Regions from separate parts of the Blastococcus jejuensis genome, predicted to be linked through region 1. Evidence: predicted binding sites of a transcription regulator. Region 1 holds the regulator's gene; the other holds the start of a gene.
The links. Region 1 encodes LexA, which represses DNA repair genes until DNA is damaged. Its sites were predicted from a motif close to TCGAACANNTGTTCGA; they were not measured.
Positions count from the first base shown of each region.

Region 2: ABD644_RS05595 (DUF222 domain-containing protein) is a predicted target of LexA. The motif match lies at 5,158-5,173, and genes of this name have one in related genera.

Region 1 is NZ_BAAAVV010000002.1:15,934-25,209, forward strand. Features, by position in the region: gene dapF (diaminopimelate epimerase) at 1-716, shown strand, start outside; gene ABD644_RS03830 (hypothetical protein) at 720-926, opposite strand; gene hflX (GTPase HflX) at 1,065-2,519, shown strand; gene ABD644_RS03840 (phosphatase PAP2 family protein) at 2,583-3,305, shown strand; gene ABD644_RS03845 (hypothetical protein) at 3,277-4,338, shown strand; gene lexA (transcriptional repressor LexA) at 4,414-5,175, opposite strand; gene ABD644_RS03855 (LysM peptidoglycan-binding domain-containing protein) at 5,391-5,987, shown strand; gene ABD644_RS03860 (hypothetical protein) at 6,149-6,937, shown strand; gene nrdR (transcriptional regulator NrdR) at 7,408-7,902, shown strand; gene ABD644_RS03870 (vitamin B12-dependent ribonucleotide reductase) at 8,054-9,276, shown strand, end outside.
Region 2 is NZ_BAAAVV010000002.1:386,280-393,179, forward strand. Features, by position in the region: gene ABD644_RS05580 (MBL fold metallo-hydrolase) at 1-482, opposite strand, end outside; gene ABD644_RS05585 (amidase) at 532-1,956, shown strand; gene uvrA (excinuclease ABC subunit UvrA) at 2,104-4,995, shown strand; gene ABD644_RS05595 (DUF222 domain-containing protein) at 5,178-6,900, shown strand, end outside.

The sequences.
Region 1 (9,276 bases):
TCCTGCGTGTCGTCCGGAGCGTGCACGTGCCCGATGCGGCCGACGTGCTCGGCGGCGACCTCGACGCCTGCGAGTGGTTCATGGACCACCGCAACGCCGACGGGTCGCACGCCGAGATGTGCGGCAACGGCATCCGGCTCTTCCTGCACGTGCTCGTCACCGAGGGACTGCTCGACCGCTCGACCTGCGAGGCCGGCGTCCTGGTCGGTACGCGCGGCGGCCCGCGCCGGGTGGGCGTCGCCTCGGGCGGGGGCTACTGGGTCGACATGGGCCCGGCGCGCGAGTTCGGCGCCGGCGAGGCCCGGGTGGGCGGGCGCGACTTCCGCGGCCGTGCGGTGTCGATGGGCAACCCGCACCTGGCCGCGCTCACCGACGTCGACGTCGACACGCTCGACCTCACCCGTGCGCCGTCGTTCGACACCGACCTGTTCCCCGACGGCGTGAACGTGGAGCTGATCAACGTGGTCGAGCCGGGCGCGCACATCCGGCTGCGGGTGTTCGAGCGAGGCGTGGGGGAGACGCGGTCCTGCGGCACGGGTGCCTGCGCGGCGGCCTACGCGGCCCTGGCCGCCGAGGACCGGTCCGAGGGGACCGTCGTCGTCGACGTGCCCGGGGGCCGGCTGTCGGTGCAGGTGACCCCCGGGACGACGGTGCTCACCGGCCCGGCCGTCGTCGTCGCGGCCGGCGAGCTGTGCGCGGAGTGGCTGGACGCCTGAGGATCAGGCCCGGTCGTCGTCGTCGGTGGGCGCCTCGGGCATCATCGATTCGCCCTCCGTCCCGGGGCTGCCCTTCGGCTCCCCGCGCCCGCTGTCCTGGTCGGGTCCGCCGCCGAACAGGTTGCGCGGCGGGTTGAGGCCCTTGGGGTCGCGGCCCGGGTCGTCGAGCTCCTCGTTCTCGCCCGGCCTGCTCGCTCCGCTCTCGCTCATGGCGTCCTCCTGCGTCGAGGAATCGGTCGTTCCTGCCCTACCCGGTCGACGGCGGGATGCACTCGGGCCTCGGATGTGTTGTAGCCGGTGATGACAACTCAGATGCCTCTTTCCGGGGCACGTGCCACGCTGGAGCCGATGACGACCGCCCCCGAGAGCCTCCCGTTCGACCGGAGCCCCGACCCGACACCCTCCACCGACCGGTGGGAGGAGTCCGACGACACCACCGGCTCCTACGCCCTCGAGGCGCGCGGGGCCCTGCGCCGGGTCGCCGGCCTGTCCACCGAGCTCGCCGACGTCACCGAGGTCGAGTACCGGCAGCTGCGCCTCGAGCGCGTCGTGCTGGTCGGTGTCTGGACAGAGGGCACGCAGGCCGACGCCGACCGTTCCCTGGCCGAGCTCGCGGCCCTCGCCGAGACCGCCGGCTCGCAGGTGCTCGAGGCGGTCAGCCAGCGCCGCGACAAGCCCGACGCCGCCACCTATGTCGGTTCGGGCAAGGCAGCCGAGATCCGCGACATCGTCGCCGCGACCGGGGCCGACACCGTCATCTGCGACGGCGAGCTCACCCCCGGCCAGCTCAACCAGCTGGAGAAGGTGCTCAAGGTCAAGGTCGTCGACCGCACCGCGCTGATCCTCGACATCTTCGCCCAGCACGCCACCAGCCGGGAGGGCAAGGCCCAGGTCGAGCTCGCCCAGATGCAGTACATGCTCCCGCGCCTGCGCGGGTGGGGTGAGTCGATGTCCCGCCAGGCGGGTGGTCGCGTCGCCGGCGGTGGCGGCATCGGTACGCGCGGTCCGGGTGAGACCAAGATCGAGACCGACCGGCGGCGGATCCGGTCGCGGGTGAGCAAGCTGCGCCGGGAGATCGCCGGCATGGCGACCGCCCGCGCCACCCAGCGTTCGAGCCGCGACCGCAATGCCACGCCCAGCGTGGCGATCGCCGGCTACACCAACGCCGGCAAGTCCAGCCTGCTCAACGCGCTGACCGGGGCCGGCGTGCTCGTCGAGAACGCGCTGTTCGCGACCCTCGACCCGACCGTCCGGCGGGCGCAGTCGCCCGACGGCCGCGAGTACACCCTCACCGACACCGTCGGCTTCGTCCGGCACCTGCCCCACCAGCTGGTGGACGCCTTCCGGTCCACGCTGGAGGAGGTCGCCGCCGCCGACCTGCTGCTGCACGTCGTCGACGGGTCCGACCCCGACCCGCTCGGCCAGATCGACGCCGTCCGCGTCGTGCTCGGCGAGATCGACGCCGCGGCCGTGCCCGAGGTCATCGTCGTCAACAAGGTCGACGCGATGAGCGAGGACGACATCCTCACGCTGCGCCGCGCCCTGCCCGGCGCGGCCTGGGTGTCGGCGCGCACGGGGGCGGGGATGGACGCGCTGCGCGAGCTCATCGCCACGCGGCTGCCCCACCCGGAGGTGGACGTCGACGTGCTGGTGCCCTACGACCGCGGCGACCTCGTGGCCCGCGTGCACCGCGACGGCGAGGTGCTCACCGAGACCCACGAGGGCACCGGCACCCGGATGACCGCCCGGGTGGACGGCGCGCTCGCCGCGGCGCTCGAGGAGTTCGCCGTCCCGGTCGGGTGAGGTCCGGGTCAGGCTCCGGCTCGTCCAGGTCACAGGCAGATCACAGGCCGGTACGGTGACCTCGTGACGAGCGGGGTGGTCAGCGACGCCGACGTGCCCGCGCGCACCCGCGGGATCACCGCCGGCCGACCTGCGTGGTGGCTCATCGTCGCCGCGCTGGTCGTCGGCGGGCTCGTCACGGCCGATCTGTTCACCCGCGGCTGGCTGGAGCGGATGGACCTCGAGGTCTCCGAGGTCGTCAGCGACTGGGGACTGCAGGAGTCGATGGCCTACCCGCTGGTCTGGGTGGTCACCCAGCTGGGTGGCCGCGCCACGATCCTCGTCGTGCTGGCCGTGCTGGTCGGGTACCTGGCCTGGCGGCGGCGGACCCTGCTGCCGCTGGTCCGCGTGCTCGTCGCCCTCGCGCTGCTCACCGCGGTCGTCTACGCGGTGAAGTGGGGGACCGGCCGCACCGCGCCCGGCTTCCCGGGTTCCTTCTTCTTCCACGAGGACGGCGCTTCGTTCCCGTCCGGCCACGTCGCCAACGCCGTCCTCATGTGGGGTGTGGCGCGGTGGCAGGCCGTGGAGTACGGCCTGCCGATGCGCGTGCAGCGGGTGTTCTGGTGGCTCAGCCTCGTCGGTCCGGTGGCGACCGGCGTCGCGATGGTCTCCCTGGACTTCCACTGGGTCACCGACGCAGTCGTCGGCGCGTGCGTGGGCATCGTGCTGTTGGGCGTGGTTCACGCACTGGACGCAACCGTTCTGTCACGCTGGGTTCGTGCCCGAGCAGGCCGGCAGACCGCGTAGCGGCGTCCGGGGGCGACTGCTGGCGACCGGAGGTCTCCTCGGCGCCGCACTCGTCCTCGCCTCCGGCATGCCCGCGGCCGCCGAGGACGCCACCGCTCAGGCGGCCGCCGGCGCGCAGGTCCGCTGCCAGATCACCGACCCGCGGCTCGCCGAGCTCTCCGGGCTGGTCGCCGTCCCCGGCCGGCTCCTGGCCATCAACGACGGCGGCGACCAGATCGATCTGTACGTGCTCGACGCCAGTTGCGCCGTGATCGACGTCCACACGACCGCCGTGGACCCGTTCGACCCGGAGGACCTCGCGATCGGCGCCGACGGGACCGTCTGGGTGGCCGACACCGGGGACAACGGCGCGAGCCGGCCGACGATCGCGCTCGTCGCCCTGCGGCCCGACGGGACCACGAACCTCTACCGGCTGACCTACCCGGACGGCCCGCACGACGCCGAGGCCCTGCTGCTCGCCCCGGACGGGACGCCGTACGTCGTCACCAAGGAGGTGCTGGGGGCCAGCTCGGTGTACCGGCCGGCGGCGCCGCTGGTCGACGGCGGGACGATGCCACTCGCCAGGGTCGCCTCGGTGGCCATGACCCTGACCGGCACGCCCGGTGGTCCGGTCGGCCGCGCCGGGCAGCTGCTGGTCACGGGGGGAGCGGTCGCGGGCAACGGGCATCACCTGGCCCTGCGGACCTACACCGACGCCTACGTCTGGCCGCTGACCGGATCCGACGTGGTCGCGGCGCTGGCGGCCGAACCGGTCCGCGTCCCGTTGCCGGACTCCCCGCAGGGGGAGGCGATCAGCTTCACCGAGGACGGTTCCGCGCTGGTGGTGGCCAGTGAGGGCACCCCGAGCGACCTGACCGTCGTCCCGGTCGTGAGCGGCCTGCCCGCCCCCGGCACCACGGCCACCGGGCCCACGCCGAGCCTGACCGACTTCACGAGCTCGGGGCTCTCACCGATCACCTCGGCGGTGATCGCCGCGCTGACGGCCACCGTGCTGGTGTGGCTGGGCGGACTGTTCCGGCGCCGCCGGCCCTGAGTCTGACGGCAGCGAGCCGGACGGCGCCGGGCCGGACAGCGCCGGGCCGGACAGCACCGGGCCGGCGGCCGGGTGTCAGACCCGGCGGAGGACGCTGACCACGCGCCCCAGCACGGTCGCGTCGTCGCCCGGGATGGGCTCGTACGCCGGGTTGTGCGGGAGCAGCCAGACGTGCCCGTCGCGGCGCTTGTACGTCTTGACGGTGGCCTCGCCGTCGATCATCGCGGCGACGATCTCGCCGTTCTCCGCCGTCGGCTGCTGGCGCACGACCACCCAGTCGCCGTCGCAGATCGCCGCCTCGATCATCGAGTCGCCGGTGACCTTCAGCATGAACAGCGTGCCCTCGCCGACCAGCTCGCGGGGGAGCGGGAAGACGTCCTCGACCGCCTGCTCGGCGAGCACCGGACCGCCGGCCGCGATCCGGCCGACGAGCGGAACGTAGGTCGGCGCGGAGACGTCGACGCCCTCGGGGACGCCCGGCAGCTCGGTGACCGTGGCGCTGGCGTGCGGCGAGTCGTCGGGGAGCCGGACGTCGAGCGCGCGCGGGCGGTTGGGGTCGCGCCGCAGCCAGCCCTTCTTCTGCAGGACGGAGAGCTGGTGGGCGACCGACGACGCCGAGGAGAGACCGACCGCCTCGCCGATCTCCCGGACCGACGGGGGATAGCCGCGCCGCTCGATCGAGTCGCGGATGACCTCCAGGACCCGGCGCTGCCGCTGGGTCAGGCCGTCGCCGTCGGCGCCCCGGTCGGGGAACGAACGGACGGTCGCCGTCCCGGATGCCGCCGTGGCGTCCCCGGGCGGCTTCCGGCCGCCCGACGTCCCGTTCTTCTCCGCCACGTCGCCTCCTCGTCGGCTGCTCGCGCAGCGCCGGTGATCTCTCGCAGGAACCGTAGCGCGGCGACCCGCTCGGATCAAACACATGTTCGAAGTCGTGCCGTGTCCTGTCGCTTTCGTCGGACCCGTGCGGTAGACATCGAACAGTCGTTCGAATCGAACACGCGTTCGAGGGTGGCGGCGACGACGGGTGTTCGGCGGGTCGGGAGGAGACGGTCATGGGATGCGTGCAGGAAGCCGTGCTGGAGTTCGACGAAGCGGTGCAGGCGCCGTGGCGTCCCCGGTTGGTGTCCGATCCCGTCGAGCCGGCGGCTCCGACCCTGCGCACGGTCCGCCCCCACCCGTCGCGCCGCAGCCCGTCCCGGGTGGGCGTGTGCCGGCCGCCGGCGGCGCCCGCGCGGCCGACCGCTCCGGTCCGCCGCGGCCCCGTCCGGCGGGGCGCGCCCGACCTGGCCGCACGACCTGATCGCGACGGGCCGGGCCGTCCCCGCGCCGCGCGTCGGGCACCGGCGGGTCCGTCGATCGCCCGGCGCGTGCGGCTCACCCGCCGGGCCCGCCGGCTCGCGGTGGTGCTGGCGCTGGCGGGGGCGGTGGCCCTCGGGTCGTGGCTCGGCCCGCTCCTCTCGGGCGACGAGGGCGGCCTCCGGCTGGCCGGGGTGTCCAGCGTCGTGGTCCAGGAGGGCGACACGCTGTGGTCGATCGCCACGTCCCTCGACGGCGAGGGCGACGTGCGCGCGGTGATCGACGAGATCCAGCGGATGAACGGGCTCGAGGGCGCCGACCTCGTGCCCGGCCAGGTTCTCCAGCTCCCGTGAGCGGGGGTGAGGCGCGGCGCGACGGGCTGCCCGGCTCGGCATCGGCAGTCCCGGGCGGTGTCGCCACGGCAACACCTCTACAACCTGAGCGGCCGACTTCGTCAACCCTCTGTGTGGGCGTCTTCACCCTCTGTGGTGGCTCGGACGCTTACGGTCGTCACGTGTCAGGCGCCATGGAAAGTCGTGCAGCGGTGTTCACCAGTCAGCCCCAGGCGGTCGAGGTCTATCAGGCCGGGGCGTGGTGGGCCGGTGAGCTGCTCGGCTGGCGGCACGCCCCCGACGGGTCCTGCCAGGTGTGGGTCCGTGTGGTCCTGGGTGGGGTCGAGGAGACCGCCTGGACCGACCTCGCCGGTCTGCGGCTGCCCGAGCGGCACCTCGCCGTGGCCCCGGAGCCCTCCGTCGCGGCCGACCCGGTCACCCAGAAGCTGCCCCGGGCCACCGCGTCCCGGTCCCAGCGCCCGAGCGTGTCCGACGCGACGGCGAGCCTGCCGATGGTGCGCGACCTCTCCGTCGTCCAGGGCGGTGCGCCTGCGCGGCCGGGAGGCCGGCGCCGCGCGCCCGAGACGGGCGAGGTCCCGGCGGTGGGGTCCGTGGCGGTCACCCGTCCCGGTGGCCGTCGTCGGGCGCCCGAGACGGCCGAGACGCCTGCGGTGAGGCCCGGCGGTCGTCGGCGAGCCCCCGAGACCGGCGAGATGGCCGCCGTGCGGGCGTCGCTCCCGCCCGCCGCCGGGCGTCATCGTGCCGCGGACACCGGGCTGCTCCCGGTCGTGACCGATGCGGGCCCGGCCGCTCGCGCTCCCCAGGACGACACGATCGCCGGTCGCTCGCGCAGTGCGTGGGCGGCGGTCGGCGAGGCCGAGCCGGAGCTCCTGACCCGTCCTATGCGCCTGAGCGACCACGTCCCGCACGCGCGTCGGCCCCGGCTCGACGGTTCGCTCGCCGGCGTCTGACGGGTCCGGTCGCCTGGCGGCCCTTCCCGTGCCCCCCGCTCGGGTCCGCGCGCTCGGCGTGGGGGCCGGCGCCCTCGTGGCGCGTCCGGGGGCCGTCGTGACGGCCGGAGGAGCGGTGCTCGCCGAGGGCCGCGACCCGACGGTTCCGCGGGCGGTCGGGGGACCCTTCGGCGCGTCGTGTCGGCGTGTCGTGTGACTCGTGGGAAGCGCTGTTCCTGCTGGTGACGGCAGTGCCGCAACGGAACACGCCGGGCTTCGAATCGCTTGCACATCTTGTGTTCGTCGGCCTAGGGTTCCCCTACATCTAGTAGTTGCAGAGTTGTAAGCCTGTCCACAGGCTGTTCCTCAGGTTCTCCCCCGGGCGTCCACCGGATGTCCCCAGGAGGGTCCACAGGGCGGCTCGTCGAGGGCCTGCAGCAGGCGCCCCGGTCACCACCGGGCGACGCCGGATCGAGAGGAGGTGACCCCAGGTGCGTTGCCCGTTCTGCCACAACGCCGACAGCCGGGTCATCGACTCGCGGGAGGCCGACGAGGGCGCCACCACGCGCCGCCGCCGGTCCTGCCCGAAGTGCGGCCGCCGGTTCACCACCGTCGAGGAGGCGGTGCTCGCCGTCGTCAAGCGCAGCGGGGTGAGCGAGCCCTTCAACCGGACCAAGGTGGTCGCCGGCGTGCGGCGTGCCTGCCAGGGCCGTCCGGTCGACGAGGACCAGCTCGCTCTGCTGGCCCAGCAGGTCGAGGACGCCATCCGCGCCAGCGGGGCGGCCGAGGTCCCCAGTCACGAGGTCGGCCTGGCCATCCTCAAGCCGCTGCGCGAGCTCGACGAGGTCGCCTACCTGCGCTTCGCGAGCGTCTACCGGTCCTTCTCGTCGCTGGCGGACTTCGAGAAGGAGATCTCCGAGCTGCGGGACCGGCAGAGCGCCGCCCTCCAGTCCGCGACCACCCCGCCCGGCAGCCCCGATTCCTGAGGCTGCCGGCAGCTGAGAACTGTCAGTACCACCCGATAGACACCAGACAAGTACAGATCGCGGCTCTTCCCCAGCCGCCGTCCGATCCACTCACCGCGTATCCGAGCGAGCGCACCACCACGCGAATGACGACCAGGGAGAGCTCCACACCATGACCGAGACCGACGACCGCTTGGCCGGCCCCCGCACCCGCCGCACCGCCAAGGCGCCGAGCCGGGGCAAGGGCCTGAAGATCAAGCGCGTCTTCACCACCGCCGGTGTGCACCCCTACGACGAGGTCGCGTGGGAGCGCCGCGACGTCGTGATGACCAACTGGCGCGACGGCTCGATCAACTTCGAGCAGCGCGGGGTCGAGTTCCCGGCCGAGTGGAGCATCAACGCCACCAACATCGTCACCACGAAGTACTTCCGTGGCGCCGTCGGCAGCCCGCAGCGGGAGAACAGCCTCCGCCAGCTCATCGACCGCGTCGTCCTCACCTACGGCGCGGCCGGCCGCGAGCACGGCTACTTCGCCACCGAGGGCGACGCCGAGATCTTCGAGCACGAGCTGACCTGGATGCTCATGCACCAGTACTTCAGCTTCAACTCGCCCGTCTGGTTCAACGTCGGCACGAGCGCCCCGCAGCAGGTCAGCGCGTGCTTCATCCTCGCCGTCGACGACACGATGGACTCGATCCTGAACTGGTACCGCGAGGAGGGCCTGATCTTCAAGGGCGGCTCCGGTGCCGGCCTGAACCTCTCCCGCATCCGCTCCTCCAAGGAGCTGCTGTCCTCCGGTGGCACCGCGTCGGGCCCGGTCAGCTTCATGCGCGGCGCCGACGCGTCGGCCGGCACCATCAAGTCCGGTGGCGCCACCCGCCGCGCGGCCAAGATGGTCGTCCTCGACATCGACCACCCCGACATCGAGGAGTTCATCGAGACCAAGGCGCGCGAGGAGGACAAGATCCGCGCGCTGCGCGACGCCGGCTACGACATGGACCTCGGCGGCAAGGACATCACCAGCGTCCAGTACCAGAACGCCAACAACTCCGTCCGCGTCTCCGACGAGTTCATGCGCGCCGTCGAGGACAGCGCCGAGTTCGGGCTGCGCGCCCGGCAGGACGGGTCGGTCATCGAGACCGTCGACGCCAAGACCCTGTTCCGCAAGGTCACCCAGGCCGCCTGGGAGTGCGCCGACCCGGGCATCCAGTACGACGACACGATCAACGACTGGCACACCAACCCCGAGACCGGGCGCATCAACGCGTCCAACCCGTGCTCGGAGTACATGAGCCTCGACAACAGCTCGTGCAACCTCGCGTCGCTGAACCTCATGAAGTTCCTCAAGAGCGACGGCACGTTCGACTCGAAGAACTTCGTGAAGGCCGTCGAGCT
Region 2 (6,900 bases), 370 kb from region 1:
CCGCCGGGGAAGAGGCTGTCGCCGGTGAACACGTGCGTGCCGGCGTCGCCGCCCCGCCAGACCAGCGCGATGCTGCCGGGCGTGTGCCCGCGCAGGTGGATCACCTCGAGGGTCTGCTCGCCGACCCGCACGGTGTCGCCGTGCTCGACGGGACGCGTGACCGGGACGGGCAGGTCGCCGGTGTCGGCGGGATGGGCGACGGTGTCGGCGCCGGTCGCCGCCACCACCTCGGGCAGGGCGCGGTGGTGGTCCCAGTGCCCGTGCGTCGTGACGACCGTGCGCACACCGCCGTCGCCGATCAGCTCCAGCAGCGCCGCGGGCTCGGCCGCTGCGTCGATCAGCAGCCCCTCGCCGGTCGCCGTGCAGCGGAGCAGGTAGGCGTTGTTGGCCATCTCGCTCACGGCCAGCTTGGAGATCGTCAGCGCGGGCAGCTCGCGGACGTCGGCCGGACCGCCCACTTCGACGTCGCCGGTGTAGGTCATCGAGGACTCCGATCGGTGAGTGTCAGTGGCCGCCGATACGGTCGGCGTCATGGACGCTAGCGGAGGTCTCGACACGGCTCAGGTCGTCGGCTTGCCTGCCACGGAGATCGCCGAGCGCGTGCGCTCGGGGCGCCTCACCGCCGTGGAGGCGGTCCGGGCGCACCTGGAGCACATCGCGGCCGTCGACGCCCGGATCGGCGCGTTCCGGGTGGTCCGAACCGAGGCGGCGCTCGCCGAGGCGGCCGCCGTCGACGCCTCGCCCGACCGTTCCTCGCTGCCCCTCGCCGGCGTGCCGATCGCGGTCAAGGACAACGTCGACGTCGCCGGCGAGGTGTGCACCGACGGCTCGCCCGCCTGCCCCGAGCGCACCGCCACGGCCGACCACCCGGTGGTCGCCCGCCTCCGCGCCGCGGGGGCGGTCGTCGTCGGCATCACCCGCGCCCCCGAGCTGTGCCTGTACGCCGCCACCGACGGTCCGGGCACGGTCACGCGCAACCCCTGGGACACCGCGCGGTCGCCGGCCGGCAGCTCCGGTGGCAGCGCGGCGGCGGTCGCCTCGGGGTCGGTCCCGCTGGCGCACGGCAACGACGGCATGGGCTCGCTGCGGCTCCCCGCCGCCGCCTGCGGGCTCGTCACGCTCAAGCCGGGTCTGGGGGTCGTACCGGCCGACATCGGCTTCGACGACTGGTCCGGCATGGCGGTCAACGGCGCGCTGGCGACGACGGTGGCCGACGTCGCGGTCGCCCACGCGGTGATGGCCGGGCAGGAGCAGCCCGCTTCGCACGCCGAGGGGCCGCTGCGCATCGCCGTCAGCACGCGGTCCCCGGTGCCGGGGGTGCGCGCCGACGCCGAGACGCGCGCCGCCGTCGACGCGGTCGTGGCGCTGCTGACCGCCGCGGGGCACACCGTCGTCCGCCGCGACCCGCCGATCAGCACCGGCGCGGCCGCCGGGGCACTGGCCCGGTGGATGGCCGGTGCCGAGGACGACGCCGAGCACCTCGGCATCGACCGCGCGGCGCTGCAGCCCCGCAGCCGCACGCACGCCCGCATCGGGCGGGCGGTCCGGCGGGCCGGCCTGGTCCGCCCACGGACGGCGGAGCGGTTCCGCGAGCGCATGAGCGGCTTCTTCGACGACGTCGACCTGCTGCTGACCCCGGTGACGACCGGCCCGCCGCTGCCCGCCCGCCCGTGGCACGAGCGGTCGTTCCTGGCCAACGTGACGGCCAACGCGCGGTGGGCCCCGTGGACGGCGGCCTGGAACCTCGCCGGGCTGCCGGCCGTCGTCCTCCCCGCCGGCATGCGCCCCGAGGGGCTGCCGCTGGCGGTCCAGTTCGTCGGGCCCCCCGGCGCCGAGACGCGGCTACTCTGGATCGCCGGAGAGCTGGAGCGTCAGCAACCGTGGCGCCGTCACGCGCCTGTCTTCGACCCCCTGACACCCCAGGCCACCGCACCCCCGGCCACGGCACCCGTCTGACGCCGTCCGCCCCCTGTCACCCGGCGTGACGGGGACGACACGGCGACGCGCCGGTGTTCCGGAACAGCGCGCCCGCGCGGTTCCTTGGCCCCAGTGATGAGCATTCTCCAGCCAGCGTTCCCAGCAACAGCGACCGACAGGGATTTCATGGACCGCCTCGTCGTCCGCGGCGCCCGCGAGCACAACCTCAAGGACGTCCACCTCGACCTGCCCCGCGACGCGCTGATCGTGTTCACGGGCCTGTCCGGCTCGGGCAAGTCGAGCCTGGCGTTCGACACGATCTTCGCCGAAGGTCAGCGCCGCTACGTCGAGTCGCTGTCGGCGTACGCGCGCCAGTTCCTCGGGCAGATGGACAAGCCCGACGTCGACTTCATCGAGGGCCTGTCCCCGGCGGTGTCGATCGACCAGAAGTCGACCAACCGCAACCCGCGGTCGACCGTCGGCACCATCACCGAGGTCTACGACTACCTCCGGCTGCTATACGCGCGCGCCGGGCAGCCGCACTGCCCGAACTGTGGCAAGCCGATCTCCCGGCAGACGCCGCAGCAGATCGTCGACCAGGTGCTGTCGATGGAGGAGGGCACCCGCTTCCAGGTGCTCGCGCCGGTCGTCCGTGCCCGCAAGGGCGAGTACGTCGACCTGTTCAGCTCGCTGCAGACCCAGGGCTTCTCCCGCGTCCGCGTCGACGGTGTCGTGCACCCGCTGACCGAGCCGCCGAAGCTCAAGAAGCAGGAGAAGCACACGATCGAGGTGATCGTCGACCGGCTGACGGTCAAGGAGAGCGCCAAGCGGCGCCTGACCGACTCGGTCGAGACCGCGCTGGGGCTCGCGGGGGGCCTCGTCGTCCTCGACTTCGTCGACCTCGACGAGCACGACCCGCACCGGGAGCGCACGTACTCCGAGCACCTCGCCTGCGTCGACGACGGGCTGTCGTTCGAGGCCCTCGAGCCGCGGTCGTTCTCGTTCAACTCGCCGTTCGGCGCCTGCCCCGAGTGCACCGGCATCGGCACGCGCAAGGAGGTCGATCCCGACCTCGTCGTCCCCGATCCGGAGAAGTCGCTGGGCCAGGGCGCGGTCGCGCCGTGGGCCGGGTCGATGAGCAACGAGTACTTCACCCGGCTGCTCACGGGTCTCTCGCAGCAGCTCGGTTTCTCCATGGACACCCCGTGGGAGCGCCTCCCGGCCAAGGTGCAGAAGGCGGTCCTGCACGGGTCGCCGGACCAGGTCCACGTCCGCTACAAGAACCGGTACGGCCGCGAGCGCAGCTACTACGCCGCGTTCGAGGGCGTGCTGCCGTTCCTGGAGCGCCGGCACGAGGACACCGACAGCGACTACATGCGGGACAAGTACGAGGGCTACATGCGCGACGTGCCCTGCCCCGTGTGCCACGGCACCCGGCTGAAGCCGGAGATCCTCGCCGTCAAGCTCAACGACCGCTCGATCGCCGACATCACCGGCCTGTCGATCGGTGAGGCCTCCGAGTGGCTCGGTTCCCTGGAGCTGGGGGAGCGGGAGCGCGCGATCGCCGACCGCGTGCTCAAGGAGATCCAGGCCCGGCTGTCCTTCCTCGTCGACGTCGGCTTGGACTACCTGTCCCTCGACCGGCCCGCCGCGACGCTGGCCGGTGGGGAGGCCCAGCGCATCCGGCTGGCCACGCAGATCGGGTCCGGCCTGGTCGGCGTCCTCTACGTCCTCGACGAGCCGTCGATCGGGCTGCACCAGCGCGACAACTCGCGGCTGATCGAGACGCTCGTCCGCCTGCGCGACATGGGCAACACGTTGATCGTCGTCGAGCACGACGAGGACACGATCAAGGTCGCCGACTGGATCGTCGACATCGGTCCCGGCGCGGGTGAGCACGGCGGCGAGATCGTCGTCAGCGGCCAGCTCGAGGACCTGATGAAGAGCGAGCGGTCGCTGACCGGGGCGTACCTGTCCGGGCGCATGGCCATCGAGATCCCCAAGGAGCGGCGCGAGCCGACGCCGGGTCGCGAGCTCGTCGTCAAGGGCGCCCGGGAGCACAACCTCAAGGGCGTCGACGTCACCTTCCCGCTGGGCATGCTGGTCGCGGTCACCGGCGTCTCGGGGTCGGGCAAGTCCAGCCTGGTCAACGACATCCTCTACACGACGCTGGCCAACCAGCTGAACCGTGCGCGGATGGTCCCCGGCCGGCACCGGACGGTCACCGGTCTCGAGCACCTCGACAAGGTCGTGCACGTCGACCAGTCGCCGATCGGTCGCACCCCGCGGTCGAACCCGGCCACGTACACCGGTGTCTGGGACCACGTCCGCAAGCTGTTCGCCAGCACGACCGAGGCGAAGATGCGGGGCTACCTGCCCGGGCGGTTCTCGTTCAACGTCAAGGGCGGCCGCTGCGAGGCGTGCTCCGGCGACGGCACGCTGAAGATCGAGATGAACTTCCTGCCCGACGTGTACGTCCCCTGCGAGGTGTGCAAGGGCGCCCGGTTCAACCGGGAGACGCTCGAGGTGCACTACAAGGGCAAGACCGTCGCCGAGGTCCTCGACATGCCGATCGAGGAGGCGGCCGACTTCTTCGCCGCGATCCCGGCGATCGCCCGCTACCTGCGCACGCTCACCGAGGTCGGGCTGGGGTACGTCCGGCTGGGCCAGCCGGCGACGACCCTGTCCGGCGGCGAGGCGCAGCGGGTGAAGCTGGCCAGCGAGCTGCAGAAGCGGTCCAACGGGCGCAGTATCTACGTCCTCGACGAGCCGACGACGGGTCTGCACTTCGAGGACATCCGCAAGCTGCTGCTCGTGCTGCAGGGCCTGGTCGACAAGGGCAACTCGGTCATCGTCATCGAGCACAACCTCGACGTGATCAAGAGCGCCGACTGGCTGATCGACATGGGGCCCGAAGGCGGATTCCGCGGCGGCACCGTCGTCGCGGAGGGGCCGCCGGAGTTCCTCGCGACGGTGCCGGAGAGCCACACGGGGCGGTACTTGGTCCCGATCCTCGACCCGGAAGCCGTCGCGGCGGCCGCGGCGCCGAAGAAGCGGAGTCGCAAGAAGGCCAGCTGACCCGCTCGTGCCGGCGATGGGGTCTCCCCATCGCCGGCGCGAGCGTGAAGACGAAGCTGCGGGGCGCCCCGGAACAGGCAGCGATGGGTGCGCCGTCCACAGACGGTCCGGTCGTCCACAGATGCCTGCTGACCAGGGCGTTCGTCTTGTGGCGTGGCTTGTTCGAACGTATGATCGAACGCATGACGGAGGGGTCGGCGGGCGATTGGTACGCGGAGGCGCGCCGCCGTGCGGTGGCCTCGAGCCGACGCCGGCGGGCAGGGGCCGCATCGACCGAGTGGCCCGAGTTCGCTCCGCCGGTCGCGCTGTCGGAGGGCCCGCTGGGAGCGGTCCAGGCCGCCGACCGGGAGATCGCCCGGCTGACCTCGGTCCGGGCGCGCGCGGTGGCGGAGTTCGCGGAGTCCCGGCCGGCGACCGCCGACAGAGCGCAGGGGGAGCCGGGGGCGATGAGCGCGGCTCGGTGGGCCGCTCGTCCCGACGTGCTGCGCCCGGTGAGCGAGTGGGCGATGCAGGAGCTCGCGGTGGCGCTGTCGATCACCGCGGGGGCCGCCGAGTCGCTGCTGACCAGGTCGCTGACCCTGGTCCACCGGCTGCCCGGCACGCTGGCCGCGCTGGAGGCCGGGGCACTGCATCAAGGGCACCTGTGGCCGATGCTCGAGCACGTCGCGCCGATCGCCGACGACCGGGTGCGGGCGGAGGTCGAGGCCGAGCTGCTGCGCTGGGCGGCCGGGCGGATCACCACGCCGGCACAACTCGGCGCTAAGGCTCGCCGAGAGGTGACCCGGCGGGACTGCCGGGCCGCGTTGCGCCGGCTGCAGCGGGCGATCGCGGAGCGGGGCGTGCGCCTGCGGTCGGCGGCGACCGACGGGATGTCCTCGGTGACCTCGGACCTGACCGTTCCCGAGGCGCATGCGCTGTACCGCGCCCTGGGTGCCTACGCCGATGCGCTCCCCGACGACCCGGATGGGCCGGTGCGCACCCGGGGACAGAAGATGGCCGACTGCTTGCTCGACCTGGTGCTGCGGCCCGGTGAGCACGACCTGCCGCCGGTGCGTGTGCTGCTGACCGTGGTCGCGTCGGTCGCCGGCTTGGCCGGCGGGGACGAGCCGGCGGAGATCGACGGGCAGGTGGTGCCCGCCGAGATGGTCCGCGCCCTGCTGCGCACCCTCGCCGGCCACCGAGGCGATCAGCCGGCCACCGATCCCACGGGCATCGACGACCCCGCCGACTCCCAGCCGCCTCCGCACCGGCGCGCGGATGCGCCGACCGCGGCAGCGTCCGATGCCGAGCCGTCCTTCGTGGCCGAACTGGCCGACGATGCGGAACTGGCCGATTGGTGGGACGAGATGGAGCGGCGCGTGCTCGCCGACGAGCTCGTCGATCCCGATCCCGAGCCGCTGCCCGACGATCAGATCGGCGCCGGTCCGATCGATCCGCTCTTCCTGGCGTGGATGGCCGACGACGCGCTCCACGATGACCCACCCGGCCGCGACCCTGACGACGTGGCTAGGTCTGTCGCGCCGGCCGCTGCGGAACCGGCGAACGACCCGGCCGCAGCCGCCCAGCGAACGGCCGATCTGCCGGCCGCTGCAGAGGGGGTGAACGGCCAGCCCGTCCGCGACGGGTGGTGGGCTGCCGCGGACCGGGCCGTCGAGGAGGCAGGACTGGCGGCGCTGGAGGCCGCCCGGTCTCTCGGACGAGCCCGGCAGGCGGTGCGCACCGCGACCGCCGCCGACACGGCGGACGAGTCCGCTTGGCAGTCCGGCCCCGGGGGCCGGGTCAGCTCAGCCGTCGACGCCCTGGACGCGCTCGCCGCCGCTGAGGAGACGCAGCGTGCCTGGCTGGCCGGCCTGCTGGCTGCGACGGGCGGCGGGGGACTGGTCGACCGGCCGCGCATCGCGGTCA